3 regions of the Sphingomonas mangrovi genome follow, and region 3 is predicted to be linked to each of the others. Evidence: riboswitches for the same ligand, from Rfam matches in the RefSeq annotation. Region 3 holds a riboswitch; each other region holds the start of a gene.
The links. Region 3 has a riboswitch for cobalamin ahead of ACBY01_RS04225 (TonB-dependent receptor plug domain-containing protein). Riboswitches for the same ligand answer to the same signal wherever they lie in the genome.

Region 1 (4,919 bases), on a different contig from region 3:
ACGGGCGATGTTGTCGTAATAGCCCCAGCGCGCCGTCTCGGTCCCCGGCGTCACGCACAGCGGATCGGCCGTGCTCGTGCAGCTGATATAGTCGATCTGGTCGCGGGTCCGCCGCTCGAAATAGGTGGCGCCCAGCGTCAGCGCGCCGTCGAGCAGCCGCTGTTCGACGCCCGCCTCCCAGCTCTTCGCCCGCTCGGGATCGAGCGCCTGATTGCCGTATTCGGAGAAGAGCTGATAGAGCGACGGCGCCTTGAAGCCTTCGGAATAGCTCGCGCGCAGCAGCGTGCCGGTGGGCAGCGCCCACACCGCCCCGCCGGCCAGCAGCGTCTTGCCGCCGTAGCGGTTGTGATCATCGTGGCGAACGCCGCCGGTCAGCGTCAGCCCGTCGACGAGCGTGCCGTTGACCTGACCGTAGAAGCCGGTCAGCTCGGCCTTGCCGCGCGCGGGCTCGTCGACGCCGCCGGTGGGTGAGACCGAGCGGAAGCGCGAGCGCTCGTTCTCGACGCCGAACACCGCGTCCCAGCCGGTCGCGATGGCGAAGCTGCCCTGATATTCGAACCGGCGGTTGCGCCCGGCCGCATCGAAGGTCTTGGTCCGCACCGGTTCGCGCGCGTAGCTGTCGCGGTCGGTGTCGGTGTAGCCATAGCCGAAGCGGTTGCGCAGCCGGCCGTCGAGCAGCGCGACGTTCAACCCGGCATAGCCGACGAACTCGCGATTGTCGGAATAGTCGAGGCTGTCGCCGGCGAAGCCGTCGATTTCGACCCGGCCGGTCGAGTAATAGCCGCGCACTTCCGCGCTGACGCCGGTGGCGAGATCGAGCAGCGCGCGCCCCTGCAGGCTACGGTTGTGGTAGCCATCGCGCTCGCGCCCGCCGAAGTCCGGCGCGACCGCGGAGATGCCGTCGGTGACGAAGCTCTGGCCGCCGATCCGCCAGGCGAGCGGCCCGGTGCGGCCGCCGAGCGCCGCACGCGCGCTGACCGTGTCGCGCGATCCGGCCTCCACGTCGAAGCTGCCCTCCAGCGGCCCTTCCGGCAGCGGCGTGACGACGTTGACGACGCCGCCGATCGCCTGGCTGCCCCACAGGATCGACTGGGCGCCGCGCAGCACCTCGATCCGCGAGGCGTCGCCCACCAAGAGGTTGGCGAAGTTGTAGCCGCCGCCGGTCGCGGACGGATCGTTGAGCTTGACGCCGTCGATCACCACCACCGTCTGGTCGGTCTCCGCCCCGCGGATGCGCAGCGAGGTGGCGGTGCCGTAGCCGCCGTTGCGCGACAGGGTGACGCCCGGCGTACGCACCAGCAGGTCGGCGACGCTCAGGTCCTGCGCGCGGTCGATCGCCGCCTTGTCGAGCACGGTCACCGAAGCGGCGACGCGATCGGCCGCGATGGGCGTGCGGGTGGCGGTGACGACGATGGCGTCGGACGTCGGTTCCGCGGCGGCATCGGGCGCCGGCGCCTCCTGCCCGAGCGCGGGAACGGACAGCAGCAGCGGCAACGGTAGAAGCGGCAACGGCGCGAGAATACGGATCATGGGCAACCCCCTTCAACATGCAGCGCCCGCCACAGCAGGGAAGAGGACGCGCGTCCCCGCCCCCGCAGGCACGCGGGCTGGCGATGTCGTCGCTCGGGGTGACCCCGTCCGCCCGGCGCACCCTGGCCGATCGAAGGACGACTGCGGCAGGCAGGTCTCCTGGCTTGCGGGTCTGTGCCGGTCCGCGCCGCCTTCTCAGGGCATACCCCAATGGCGTGTGGCGCGGTGGCTCGCCGAATACAGTTGCAGGGGCAGCCGGGGTTTTCCCGTTCCCTTTTCACCCCGTCGCCGGGGAACCTGTCGCAGGCCGCGGGGTAGACCCGCCGCCGCACCCGGTCAATCGCGCGGCGCGACCACCCCGGCACTATTGCGGCAGGTCAAAACTCGATGCCAGCCTGCGCCTTCACCCCGCTGCGGAACGGGTGTTTCACCTGCGTCATCTCGGTGACCAGATCGGCGGTGTCGACCAGCGGCTGCGGCGCATTGCGCCCGGTGACGACGAAGTGCTGCATCGGCCCGCGCGCGGCGGCGGCGGCCAGCACCTCGTCGACCGGCAGATAATCGTAGCGCAGCACGATGTTGAGCTCGTCGGCGATCACCATGTCGTAGCTCGGATCGGCGAGCATCCGCCGCACCTCGTCCCAGGCGGTGCGCGCGACGGCGATGTCGCGCGCGCGGTCCTGCGTGTCCCAGGTGAACCCCTCGCCCATGCGGCGGAACTCGAGATGGTCGGACAGCGCATCGAACACCGCCTTCTCGCCGGTGTCCATCGCGCCCTTCACGAACTGGACGATCCCGACCTTCATCCCGTGGCCGATCGCGCGCATCGCCATGCCGAAGGCGGCGGTGGTCTTGCCCTTGCCGGGGCCGGTGTAGACGATCAGCAGCCCCTTCTCGATCGTCTTGGTCGCCATCATCGCCTGCCGCGCGAGCTGCACCTTGCGCATCTTGGCGTTGTGGCGTTCGTCCTGATCCTGCTCCAACATCGTCCTCCGCGGTTGCTGCACGCGCAGTCGGCGCCGTTGCCCCCCGGGTCAAGCGCGGGATGGCCCCTAGGAGAGGTGCCGCTTCTCCAGCTTTCGAGCCAGCGTACGGCGGTGCATGCCCAGCCGGCGCGCCGCCTCCGACACGTTGAAGTCGCTGGCGGCGAGCGTCTGATGGATGTGCTCCCACTCCACCGTCTTGATCGAGGTCGGGGTCGCCGAGACCTCCACCTCCGCATCGCCCTGCGGCCGGTCGAACGCCGCCTCGATCTCGTCGGTGTGCGACGGTTTGGTCAGATAGTTGGTGGCGCCCAGCTTGATCGCCTCGACCGCGGTGGCGATGCTCGCGAAGCCGGTCAGCACCACGATCCGCATCGTCGGATCGGCGGCGTGGAGCTGCTGGACGCAGGCAAGGCCGGAGCCGCCGCCCAGCCGCAGGTCGACCACCGCGAACTCGGGCGCGAAGGCGGCGACGACGTCGGGCAGATGCTCAAGCTCGGCGATCATCTCGCAGCGATAGCCCCGCCGCTCGAACGACCGCGCGAGCGTACGCGCGAAGACGGCGTCGTCCTCGACGATCAGCAGCCTGCGGTCGGTCATTCGCTCTCCTCCAGCGCCAGCGAGGCGATCGGCAGCGACAGCACCACCTCCGCACCCCCGGCCGCGCGGTTCTGCGCCGCCAGCGTTCCGCCCAGTGTCCGCAGCACGTTCGTCGCCAGGAACAGCCCCAGTCCGCCGCTCTGCTTGCTGGTGCGATACGGCTGGCCCACGGTGGCGAGCAGATCCTCGCGAAAGCCGCGGCCGTCGTCGCGCACCGCCAGGATCAATATAGGGCCGTCCATCACCGCCACCAGGGTGATCGCCTGCGCGCCCGCCTCGACCGCATTGTCGAACAGGTTGGTGAGCGCCTGGGCGAGTGCGCGGTCGGCGACGATCGGCCGGTCCGGATCGAGCCGGTTCTGCAGCGTCAGCGGGATCGGCGCGGCACGGCCCCAGTCGGCGACGACCCCCTCCAGAAAGCGGTGCAGGCTGGTGCGCACCGGCGCCTCGCCCGTCACCTCGCCGGCGGCGAACAGCACGCCGCCCAGGATCTTCTTGCAGCGCGCGATTTCCTCGCGCATCTCGTCGATCTCGGCGGCGAGCCGCGGGCTGGCGGCGATCGCCGGTTCCTGCCGCCAGTCGCCCAGCGCCACCGACAGCGAGGCGAGCGGCGTGCCGAGCTCGTGCGCGGCGCCGCTCGCGAGCAGCCCCATGCGGACGATGTGATCCTCCTCTGCCGCGCGCTGCCGGATCGCCGCGAGATGCGCATCGCGATCGCGCAGGTTGCGCGCCATCCGCGTGACGAATGCGACCAGCAGGATCGCGGCCAGCGTGAAGTTGAACCAGTTCGCCACCACAAACGCCGGCGACAGATCGCTGACCAGCACCGCCGGCAACGGCAGCGGCCGATGCGCCACCGCGAGCCCGGCGAAGGCGGCGCTGGTGATCGCAACGAGCGTCCAGCTCGACCACGCCGACAGCAGCACCGCGCCGATCACCACCTGCAACAGGTAGAGCGTGACGAACGGGTTGGTCGATCCGCCCGCGAGGTAAAGCTGCACGGTGAGCGCGGCGACGTCGACCAGCAGCGCGGCGAATACCTGGAGGTTGCTCGCCCGCCCCCAGCCGCGCAGCAGCGCGATCAGGTTGAGCGCCACCAGCACCGCGAGCGTGCCGAGCATCGGCACCAGCGGCAGCCGCACGCCGAAGCCGTAGTGCACCGTCAGGATCGCCGCGAGCTGGCCGCCGACTGCGATCCAGCGCAGCTGCGCGAGCAGCCGCTGGTTGCGCGAGCCGGCATCCGCGCGAGACGGAAAGGCGAGGCTGCGCGTCATGCGCCCTCGCCCGCTGCGCTTCCGCGGCGCCGGGCGACGATCACCATCACCACCAGCCCGGCCGCGAGCCCGAACCACGTCAGGGCATAGCTCAGATGGTTGTTGCGGAACCGCACGATGGTCAGCCCGCCGCGCGGCCATCCCTGCCGCGGACCGCTGGCGTCGACGAAATAGGGCGCCGGGCGTGCGACGCCGTGCGTGGCCGCAAGCGCGGCGACGTCCCGCGAGTACCAACGGCCACTCGCGGGGTCGTTGCTGCGGAGGAACCCGCCGCCGGGTTCACTGAGCCGCAGCAGCCCCTCGACGGTCACCGGCCCGGACGGTGCCGGCGCCTTCCCGCGCAGCTCGGCGGGGACGAAGCCGCGGTTGACGAACAGGGTGAAGCGGCCGGTGTCGAGCGGAGTGAGCACCCAATAGCCGGCACCGAGCACGGCGCTCGCCTGCACATAGCTGTCGGCATCCGGCCGGTAGCGGCCGCGTGCGACGATCCGGGTATAGACCGCGTCCTCGCCGATCCGGGGCCAGGCCTCCG
Region 2 (4,919 bases), on a different contig from region 3:
CCAGGCCGGGCCGCCCGCTCGATCAGCGTCGCGCGGGGCCCTCCGTGGCGCAGCAGGTTGATCGCCTGCAGCGTGCCCGAGAAGCCGGCGCCGACGATCGCGACATGACGGATCACGCGATCAGATCTCGTAGACGAGCGCGGAGCCTTCGGCGGCGGCGGTCGCGTTGCGGCGGCGCATCTGCGCGTGAAGCTGCTTCACCGTGTCGCTGCCGGTACGGGTGAACAGCGCCGGAACCACCGCATGCACCAGGCAGGCGGCCCCGCCCGCCAGCATCGCCACGCCGAACCGCGCAGCAGTCCGTGCGTGGGCGAGATAGCTCTCCCCCACGCTGCGGGGATGATCCGTGAACAGCCGCCCGATCATGCTCTACTCCCAGTTACACGCTGGGAATAGCGCATACGGTGGCCGTCCGGTTCCGCCAAGCCGGGGGCGGCATGCCCCCGGCCGGCGCGGGATCACCAGTTCAGGCCGGCGCGCGCGTAGAGATAGCGGCCGTTGAAGCCGAACGGCGAGTAGTAGGGGAAGCCGATCACGCCGGTGCTGTTGTTCGCCGCGATCGTGCGGTCGGGATAGACGTCGAACAGGTTGTTCACGCCGATGCCGAACTGCGCGCCCTTGGTCGCCTGATAGCGGAACTCCAGGTCGGTAATCGCGTGCTTGCCGCTGTGGACGTCCGCCGCCTCGGTCGTGCCGGGCTGGGTAACGTCGCCGTAGTAGGTCACGCGAGCGAGCGCGCCGAGCCGGTCGAGCGACCAGTCGATCGTGCCGGTCACCTTCTCGCGCGGCGTGCCTTCCTCCAGAATCAGGATGCGGCTGCGTGCGAACAGCGTCGGCGCCGGATTAAGCGTCGAGGTGGAGGTCGGCACGCGAGTCACGTCGACGTCGTTGAGGTTGCCTGCGACGGTGAAGTCGAAGCTGCCGGCGCCCTCGGTGCGGAGCCGATAGTGGGCAACCGCGTCGATCCCCTTGGTGGTCGAGGCCAGCCCGTTGAGGAAGAAGCGCGCCGCCTGCACGCCCGTCGGCAGCAAGGCTGCGACTTGGGGATTGTAGCCGGGGGTGCCCGGCGTGCCGGCGCTGAGGTTCTCCGACAGACCGATCTGGTCGCGGATGTGGATGCGATAGGCGTCGACGGTCAGGTCGAACCCGCCGACGCGGACGACGAAGCCGGCCGAGAGGTTGGTCGACTTCTCCGCATCGAGCGGCAGGCCACCGAGGGCCGCCGCAACCGGATCGGTCGACGGATAGGTGCCGGTCTGGACCGGCGCGCCGTTCTGAATCACCTGCGCGATCTGGGTGAAATACTGCTGCTGGAGCGACGGCGCGCGGAAGCCGGTCGAGGCCGTGCCACGCAGCGCCAGCCAGTCGGCGAGGTCGTAGCGTGCCGACAGCTTACCCGTGGCGGTCGAGCCGAAGTCCGAATAGTCCTCCGCCCGGCCGGCGACGCCGACCAGCAGCTTGTCGGTGACCTGCGCTTCCACGTCGACATAGACGCTGCCGTTGCGGCGGCTGCGCTCGATCTCGTTCAGTGGCGAGAAGCCGCCGAAGCCCTGAGCGCCGGGTGCCGCGCCCGGTACCGCGCCCGTTTCCGGATAGCCGTAGGACGCGCGTTCGCCTGCCTCGATCTTGTACCCCTCACGGCGGCCCTCGATGCCGAAGGCGACGTTGAGCGACTGGAACACGTCGAAGCTGCGCGTCACGTCGACGCCCGCAACCCACTGATCGTAGACGAGCGCGCCGTCGTAGAAGTCGGTCGGCGTATCCGTGCCATAGGAGAAGTTGGCGGAGTTCAGCGTGCGGAAATCGATCTTGTTGCGTCCGTAGCTGACGTTGAGGTCGACGTTCCAGCCGGCGACCTCCCCCTTCACGCCCAGGGCGGAGTTGAGGTCGCGCGACTTGCTGTTGATCAGCGGCAGGAAGCCGTTCAGGTAGATCGACGCGGCGTTGCTGTAGCCCGAGGTGACGCCCGGCAACCGCGGGAAAGCCGCGCTCTCCGACTCGCGCTCCTGATAGCCGGCCCAGCCGTACAGCCGCCAGCTGTCGCCCAGCGACGTGCCGGCGTTGGCGAACACCGAATACTGGTCGACCTCCGGATCGCCGAAGCGGCCGGTGATGCGGGTCGGGGTGACGCGCGGGTCGAAGTCGGCGCGATTGGTCGGCTCGCGCTTGGTATATTCGCCCGACAGCGTCAGGAAGCCGTCGCTGCCGAAGCCGATGCCCTGCCATGCCGAGGCGGTCACCGTCGGCTCGCCGGTCACGTCGCGGCTGCCGCGCGCGGTGTCGACCTGCGTGTTGTAGAAGCCGTAGGTCACCGAGGCGCCGCCGCCCTCGCGGGCCTCGCGCAGCCGCAGGTTGACGACGCCGGCGATCGCGTCGGAGCCGTACTGCGCCGAGGCGCCGTCGCGCAGCACCTCGATCCGGTCGAGCGCGGTGACGGGAATGGTGTTGAGGTCGACGGCGGCCGAGCCGCGGCCGACGGTGCCGTTGGTGTTGAGCAGCGCCGAGGTGTGCCCGCGCACGCCGTTGACCAGCACCAGCGTCTGATCGGGCGACAGGCCGCGCAGCGTCGCCGGGCGGATCGCATCGGTGCCGTCGTTTGCCGCCGGACGCGGGAAGTCGATCGAGGGCGCCACCGCGGCCAGCGCCGCGCCGAGCTCGGTCGTCCCCTGCCGCTGGAGGCTCGCCGCGCTCAGCACGTCGACCGGCGAGGCACTGTCGAGCCGGGTGCGCCCCTCGGCGCGGGTGCCGGTGACGATGATCTCGTTGCCCTCGTCCTCGGGTGTCGCGGCGCCGGCGGTGGGCGCGTTCTGCGCCTCCTCGGCCGGGATGCTTGCCTGCTGAGCCGCGGCGGGCAGCGCCACGAGCGCGAACGACGAGACGGTGAGCAGGCTGGCGACGCGGAAACGATGCATGGGAACCCCCTTGATGAGCACCGCCCGATACGCTGGCGGCAAGCAGCGGGTGCGCGCTCGCGTTGTCGCGATGCAGGCACCCTCACCGACTCGGCACCCCCTGCGGAGACCTGCGGCCTAAACGCAAAATAGGCGCCCCTCCGTCGCCTTGCGCCGGAAACATGCTTTTGGGCCTGCAAGGTTTTCTTTGAATTCCCATTCCTTGCCGGGGATATCGCCGCCGCCATGTGACCGCGCGCTTCCACTGCGGCGGATGTTGGCAGCGTCGGGGAAGTCGGATAGAGGCTGCGGCGGGATCGGCGCTGCCGATCCTCTCGATCGTGCCGGTGCCCTGCGAAGGGCTGAAATGGGAATGCGGTGCGGGGCTGTGCCCCAAATCCGCGGCTGTCCCTGCAACTGTAGGCGGCGAGCGAGGGGCACGGGCTCTCCCGGTGGGAGGGCGGCCACTGGTGTCGGGCATCGCCCGCGCCGGGAAGGCTGAGCCCCGAGCGGCGACCCGCGAGCCAGGAGACCTGCCGGCGCACGGGTCGCTCTTGCCACGATCCAGGGGATGGTCGCGGTACGGTGTTCTTCCGTCTGAGCGACGAAGCTGTGCGGCCGGGGCCGCATCGGCATGCGTCGCGGGCGTCGGACAGCGCCCGTCCGTCGGCGCCTGCCGGCCGCACGTTCGGCCCCGTCCGCTGTCGTTGCCGCGGCGCTGCGGGGAACAACCGTGCCTGATCTTTCGAAGACACCCGTCACCATCGTCACCGGCTTTCTGGGCGCGGGCAAGACCACGCTCATCAGCCACCTGATCCGCAACGCGCGCGGCCGCCGGCTCGCCGTAGTGGTCAACGAGTTCGGCACGCTCGGCGTCGACGGGGAGATCCTGAAGGGCTGCGCCATCCCCGACTGCCCCGAGGAGAATGTCGTCGAGCTCGCCAACGGCTGCATCTGCTGCACCGTCGCCGACGATTTCGTCCCCACGGTCGAGCGGCTGCTCGCGCTCGATCCGCGCCCGGACCACATTCTGATCGAGACCTCCGGGCTGGCGCTGCCCAAGCCGCTGCTCAAGGCGTTCGACTGGCCGGCGATCCGCTCGCGCATCACCGTCGACGGGGTGATCGCGCTGGCCGATGCCGAGGCGGTCGCCGCCGGCCGCTTCGCCCCCGATGTGGCGGCGCTCGACGCGCAGCGCCTCGCCGACCCTAGCATCGACCATGAGACGCCCTTATCGGAGGTGTTTGAGGACCAGCTCGCCTGCGCCGACCTGGTGCTGCTGACCAAGGCCGATCTCGCCGGGCCGGAGGGCATCGCCGCTGCCCGCGCGACCATCGCCGCCGAGGCGCCGCGCCCGCTGCCGGTGATCGAGCTGGTCGACGGGATCATCGACCCGGCGGTGGTGCTCGGCCTCGAAGCCGCGGCGGAAAACGACCTCGCCGCCCGCCCCTCGCACCACGATGGCGAAGAGGAGCATGAGCACGACGACTTCGACAGCCTCGTCTATCAGGGCGCCGAGATCGCCGATCCGGCCGCGCTGGTCGAACGGATCGAGGCGCTGGCGGCAAGCCGCGACATCCTGCGGGTCAAGGGCTATGCCGCGGTCGCCGGCAAGCCGATGCGGCTGCTGGTACAGGCGGTCGGCGCGCGCGTGCGTACCCAGTTCGACCGCCCGTGGCGCCCCGACGAGACCCGCGAGACGCGACTGGTGGTGATCGCCGAGCACGACCGCATCGACGCCGCCGCGATCCAGGCGGCGCTGGACGCCTGACGCGCGATGCACGTCGTCTTCCGCGAGAGCCACGGGCTGGAGGAGACCGCCACCCCGCGCGATCTCGGCCAGAACCCCGCGGACCTCGTGGTACTGTCCTTCTCCGATAGCGACTTGGGCGCGTTCGCTGCCGGCTGGCGCCGCGCGGCCGGCAGTGCGACGCCGCTGCCGAGCCTGCGGCTCGCCAACCTCGCCGAGCTCGCCCATCCGCTGTCGGTCGACACCTATGTCGAGCGGACGCTGGGGGCGGCGAAGGC
Region 3 (4,919 bases):
GTTTCTGCCGCTAGGCAATTTTTTCCGCGTGCCGTCGGAGCCGCCGCCGCCGTCGACGTGCGCGGGCCTTGCGGAGATCGCGCAGGAGCTTGCGGCCGCCCATCCAGGTGCCGGTGGCGCAGACCAGCGTCACCCCCGCGAGCAGCACGAGCACGACCGCATCCCAGATCGGCCGGGCGCGAAGACCGGGGACGTCGAGGCGATGCAGTCCGTCCTGCAGCCAGCGGAAGCCGCGGGCGTTGCGGTCGACCGCGCGGATCAGCTGTCCGCTGCCTGGATCGACGTAGAGCCGCGTTCCCTCACGATCGACGAGGATCGCGCGCCACACCGGCAGCGTCACCGGCTGCTTGTGCGCATAGTGGTAGGCGTCGTCCTCGCGCAGCAGGTCGAGCGACGCGACCGGCGGACCCTCGGCCAGCGCGCGACGGAGTTCGTCGCGGTCGAGCGGCGCGGCCCGGCCGGTCGGCCCGAACCGCGTCGTCGCCCCCTCCGCGTCCTTGGCGACGAGAAACGCCGTGCCGGCGAGCGATGCGCTCTCCAGCCGGACGGTGCCCGGCGGCACCGCGTCCATTCGCATCAGCCCCGACCGCACCGCATCCCAGCGGACGGTGCCCGCCAGCCGCTGGCGTTCGGCGGGCCCGGCGCTGCTGTCGAGGAAGCCCCAAGGGTTCATCGAGAACAGCCCGCTCGCCACCCAGCTGAGCGTCAGCACCCCGAAGAACAGCCCGGCCATATGGTGCCACCACCACAGTCCGCGGTAGGGCGAGCCGACGCTGCCGTCGCGCCGCCGACGGAGGCGCGCGATGCCGACCCACAGGCCCGTCCCCGTCAGGAAGCAGCCGGCCAGCGAGGTCCAGATCACCACCTGGCTCCACGCCGCGCCGTCCTGGCGCAGCAGCGTCGGGTAGAGCCAGTGCGGCACGGCGCCCAGCCAGCCCCAGAAGCGCTGGAAGCGCGTCGTCCGCTGCACCGCCTCGCCGCTCGCACCGGCTACGTAGAGGACGGTGCCGGCCGGATCGGCGAAGTTGACGCGATAGAGCGGCCGGTTGCGCTGGAAGGTCTGCACCGTCCACTGGTCGATCCCCGTCTCCGCCACCCGCGCGGGCGACCCCTGGATCCCGGTCCGTGCCGCGAAGTCCGCCGCGACCGCATGGATCTCGTCGGGTTGCAGGGGCATGAGCGGCTCGCCGGTGGCGAGATCGTAGCTGGCGGGGCTCGCGCGCAACTGGGCGATCGGCCGTGTCGGATCGAGCGCGGGCACGATCCGCAGCACCGGCCGCCCCGCCAGCATCTCCAGCCGCGCCGACGCGAGCGGCGTGTCCGCGGGCAGGTCGACCCGTGCGAGCGCGGCGCGGTCGGGCAGGCGCAGGGGCGCGAGCCCGCGCCCCTGCTCCGCCGGCGCCAGGCGCGGATAGTCGACGTACATCATGACGAAGCCGGATAGGCACCACAGCGTCATCAGCGCGCCGACGAACACGCCGAGCCAGCGATGCAGGATCAGGACGGGGCGTGGCATCGCCGCCTCAGAAGCCGAGGCTGTAGCGCACGCGCAGCGTCCGCGGGACGCCGCGGGTGAAGTAGAGGAAGCGCCCGCCATCGTCCGCCGCCGCCGAGCCGAAGCCGCGGGTGGCATAATCCTCGCCGGTCAGGTTCTCGACGTTGATCCCGAAGCGGTTGCGCCGCGCGGCGTCGAGGAAGACGTGCGCCCCGAGGTCGACCAGCGCGTAGTTGCCGTAGTTCTGCCGCGCGAAGCCAGAGGGCGAGGAATAGACGTCGCCGATCCAGCTGACCGCCACATTGGCGCCGAACCGCCGCTCGACGGGGGCATAGACGATCGCCCCCTTGGCGAACTGCGCCGGCGAGCGGTCGCGCTGCGTCGTTGCGCCTTCGTTACGGACGCGTGAATAGGTGTAGCTGGCGTTGACGTGCCAGTCGCGACCGAGCGCCGCGTCGAGCTGGGCCTCGGCACCGCGCACCCGCACCTTGTCGTCGACGTTGACGTAGGTGCCGTTCGGGAAGGCCGGATCGTCGTAGGTCGCGTCGATCAGGTCGGTCACGTCGCGGTGGAAGTAGCCGGCCTTCCACGCGACCGTCGCGACGCCCAGCGCGACGCTGCCCCCCGCCGTCAGGTTGAAGCCGAAGCTCTGTTCGGCCTTAAGGTTCGGGTTGCCGACCTCGCAACACGGGTCGATGCCGTAGAGCGACGATGCGTCCGGCAGCACGAACGACGTGCCCCCCGTCCCTTCGACGTACAGCGTGTCGGTCAGCTCGGCGCGGCCGCTCACGTTCCAGATCGTCTTCTTCGTGCCGGCGGTCTCGTTGTGGCGCAGCCCCGCGCTCAGCCGGGCGCGCTCGCTCAGTTCGTCAGTGGTGCGCAGCTGCAGGATGCCGGCATGGACCTGCTCGCTGGTCTTGCCGATCAGCAGCACGTCGTCGCGGCCGTTGAAGTTCTGGAAGTCGTAGCCGACCAGATATTCCAGCCCGCGATGCGGGTGGAGCTTGACCACGGCGCTGCCGCCGTAATCCTGGTAGCCCCAGAAGGTGCCCTCCGGATAGACGGTGATCGGCGGTCCGGCGGGAACCGGGTTGCGGATCTGGACATAGGCCGTCTTCCAGTCGTGGAAATAGCCCTTCAGGAAGAACTGGACGGCGTCGCTGCCGGTATAGTCGAGCCGTGCGCTCGCGATCTCCTCGTTGCGGTCGTTGCGGCTGCGGTTGGTCCGCGCCGGCGACAGATTGTCGAGCTTCGCGTCGGTATGCTGATACTGGAGGTTGAGGCGCAGGTCGGCGGCGACGTCGATCTGGTACTTGCCGCCGACCGACCACAGCCGATAGCCACGGCGACGGTCGGTCGCGCTCGGCTGCATCACGCTGTACGGGCGGTAGCCTTCGCTCTCATTGCGCGAGGCATAGGCGACGAAGCGATGCGCGCCGATGCTGCCGCGCGCGTAGCCGTCGATGGCGGTGCCGCCGAAGCTGTCGACGGCGCCCGCCACCTCGCCGTCGAAGGCGTCGGTGAAGCCGCGGGTGACGACGTTGATCACCCCCGCCGCGGCCTGCGTCCCGTAGAACAGGCTCTCGCCGCCCTTCAGCACCTCGACGCGCTCGATCATGCTGGCCGGCAGCGTGTCGTTGGGGGAGGTTCCGCCGTACAGCCGGTTGTTGATGCGGATGCCGTCGACCGTCCACAGCACGTCCTGCGTGCGCGATCCCTGGAGCGCGACGTCGACGTAGCTAAACGGGCCCGATCCGGGCATAACGTACAGGCCCGGCACCGCCTGCAGCGCGGTGGCGACATCGACGCTGCCGCGGTCGCGCACCTGCTCGGCGGTGACCGTCTCAAGATCGCTGCCGTAGCGCGACAGCTCCTGCGGGAGCGTCTCTTCCAGGCTCTGGCCGACGACGACGATGTCGTCGCCTCCGGCGTCCTGCGCGTGTGCGCCGCTCGCGATGGTGGTGAAAAGCGCGGTCGCGAGCGCGATCCGCGATGCGGTAGTGAAATCCATTCCTGTGCCCCCCGGCGTCGCTCGACGATGGGCGGGGGCGTGCCGTCACACGAACGGTCGGCGCGCGCCTACGGGCGGACGCCGCGGCGCCCGTCGGACGAACCGATGCGGCCCCTGCCGCGTGTTCGTCGCTCAGACGGAGTTCACCGTGCCGCGGCCATCCCCTGGACCGAAGCAAGAGCGACCAGACGCCGGCAGGTATCCTGGCTCGCGGGTCGTCGCTTGATGCATGCCTTCCCAGGCCTCGCGGACGACCGTCCGGCCCAGTGGCCGCTCCCTCGAGAGGAGCCTATGCATCGCGCTCGCCGCTTACAGTTGCAGGGACAGCCGCGGCTTCGGGAAGCACTCCCCTCACCGCATTCCCTTTTAAGCCTCTCTCGAGGCACCGACGCGATCTTCGTTCCGCGCCCGGAAGAACCGTCCGCGAAACGGCGCGCTGGTACGCAAGAACAACGATCTCCGCAAGTAGCGCCGGTGCGCTCTACTTGGGTAGGTGTTCGGCCAACCCCAGGATCAGGCCGGCACCGGTGCGTCCGGCTCGATCAGCTTCTCGTCCTTGCACGCCGCCCAGAAGGCTGCCGGCACGGTGGTGCGGACCGATGCGGCGTTCTGGGCGACCTGCGTCGCGGAGCGCGCGCCGGGAATGATTGCCGATACGGTGGGATGCGCCAGGGCGAAGTGAAGCGCCGCCGTCCTCAAATCCGTGCCATGCGCCTGCGCGAGTGCGGCGAGGCGGCTGCGCTTGGCCCGCATATCCTCAGGGATCGGACCGTAGTTGAAGCGGTTGCCGCCGGCGAGGAAGCCGTCGTTGAGCGGCGCGCCCACGACGATCGACGCGCCGCGCTTGGCCGCGACCGGCATCAGCTGCCGAAGCGCGTCGCGATGTTTGGCGAGCGAATATTGCGTCGCCGAGAGGATGATATCGGGATCGGCCACCTCGAACGCGCGCAGCGCCGGCGGGAGCGTGTTCACCCCCAGCCCCCACGCCTTGATCAGCCCCTCCTCGCGCATGCGCGTCAGTTCGGGGAACGCGCCGGTGCGGGCCTGCTCGAACCGGCGGGTCCAGTCGTCGCCGAGGTCGCGGTTGTCGGGCGACAGGTCGTGGACGAACACGATGTCGATGCGCGCCATGCCCAGCCGCTGGAGGCTCTGCTCGATCGATCGGCGCGTACCGGCGGCGGAATAGTCGTATTCGTGGCGCATCGGCGGCACCTGTTTCCACCCGCCGACCTTGGTGCCCGCAACTGCCGCGTCGGGCACCAGCACGCGCCCGACCTTCGTCGAGAGCACATAGCTGTCGCGCGGCTTGTCGTCGAAGAAGGCGCCGAACCGTCGCTCCGACAGGCCCAGCCCGTACCAGGGCGAGGTGTCGAAATAGCGCACGCCGGCATCCCACGCCGCCTTCAGCGTGCC

Region 1: linked by a shared signal. The riboswitch ahead of ACBY01_RS12865 (TonB-dependent receptor plug domain-containing protein) and the one ahead of ACBY01_RS04225 (TonB-dependent receptor plug domain-containing protein) in region 3 are both predicted to bind cobalamin.
Region 2: linked by a shared signal. The riboswitch ahead of cobW (cobalamin biosynthesis protein CobW) and the one ahead of ACBY01_RS04225 (TonB-dependent receptor plug domain-containing protein) in region 3 are both predicted to bind cobalamin.

What each region holds. Positions count from the first base shown of each region.
Region 1 is NZ_JBIUCZ010000027.1:25,744-30,662, reverse strand. It holds gene ACBY01_RS12865 (TonB-dependent receptor plug domain-containing protein) at 1-1,530, opposite strand, end outside; cobalamin riboswitch at 1,663-1,846, opposite strand; gene cobO (cob(I)yrinic acid a,c-diamide adenosyltransferase) at 1,908-2,516, opposite strand; gene ACBY01_RS12855 (response regulator transcription factor) at 2,583-3,113, opposite strand; gene ACBY01_RS12850 (ATP-binding protein) at 3,110-4,387, opposite strand; gene ACBY01_RS12845 (SURF1 family protein) at 4,384-4,919, opposite strand, start outside.
Region 2 is NZ_JBIUCZ010000006.1:27,172-32,090, forward strand. It holds gene ACBY01_RS04800 (FAD/NAD(P)-binding protein) at 1-116, opposite strand, end outside; gene ACBY01_RS04805 (DUF6356 family protein) at 121-366, opposite strand; gene ACBY01_RS04810 (TonB-dependent receptor plug domain-containing protein) at 459-2,912, opposite strand; cobalamin riboswitch at 3,220-3,446, shown strand; gene cobW (cobalamin biosynthesis protein CobW) at 3,625-4,662, shown strand; gene cobN (cobaltochelatase subunit CobN) at 4,669-4,919, shown strand, end outside.
Region 3 is NZ_JBIUCZ010000005.1:34,429-39,347, reverse strand. It holds gene ACBY01_RS04230 (peptidase) at 11-1,516, opposite strand; gene ACBY01_RS04225 (TonB-dependent receptor plug domain-containing protein) at 1,524-3,506, opposite strand; cobalamin riboswitch at 3,683-3,911, opposite strand; gene ACBY01_RS04220 (aldo/keto reductase) at 4,020-4,919, opposite strand, start outside.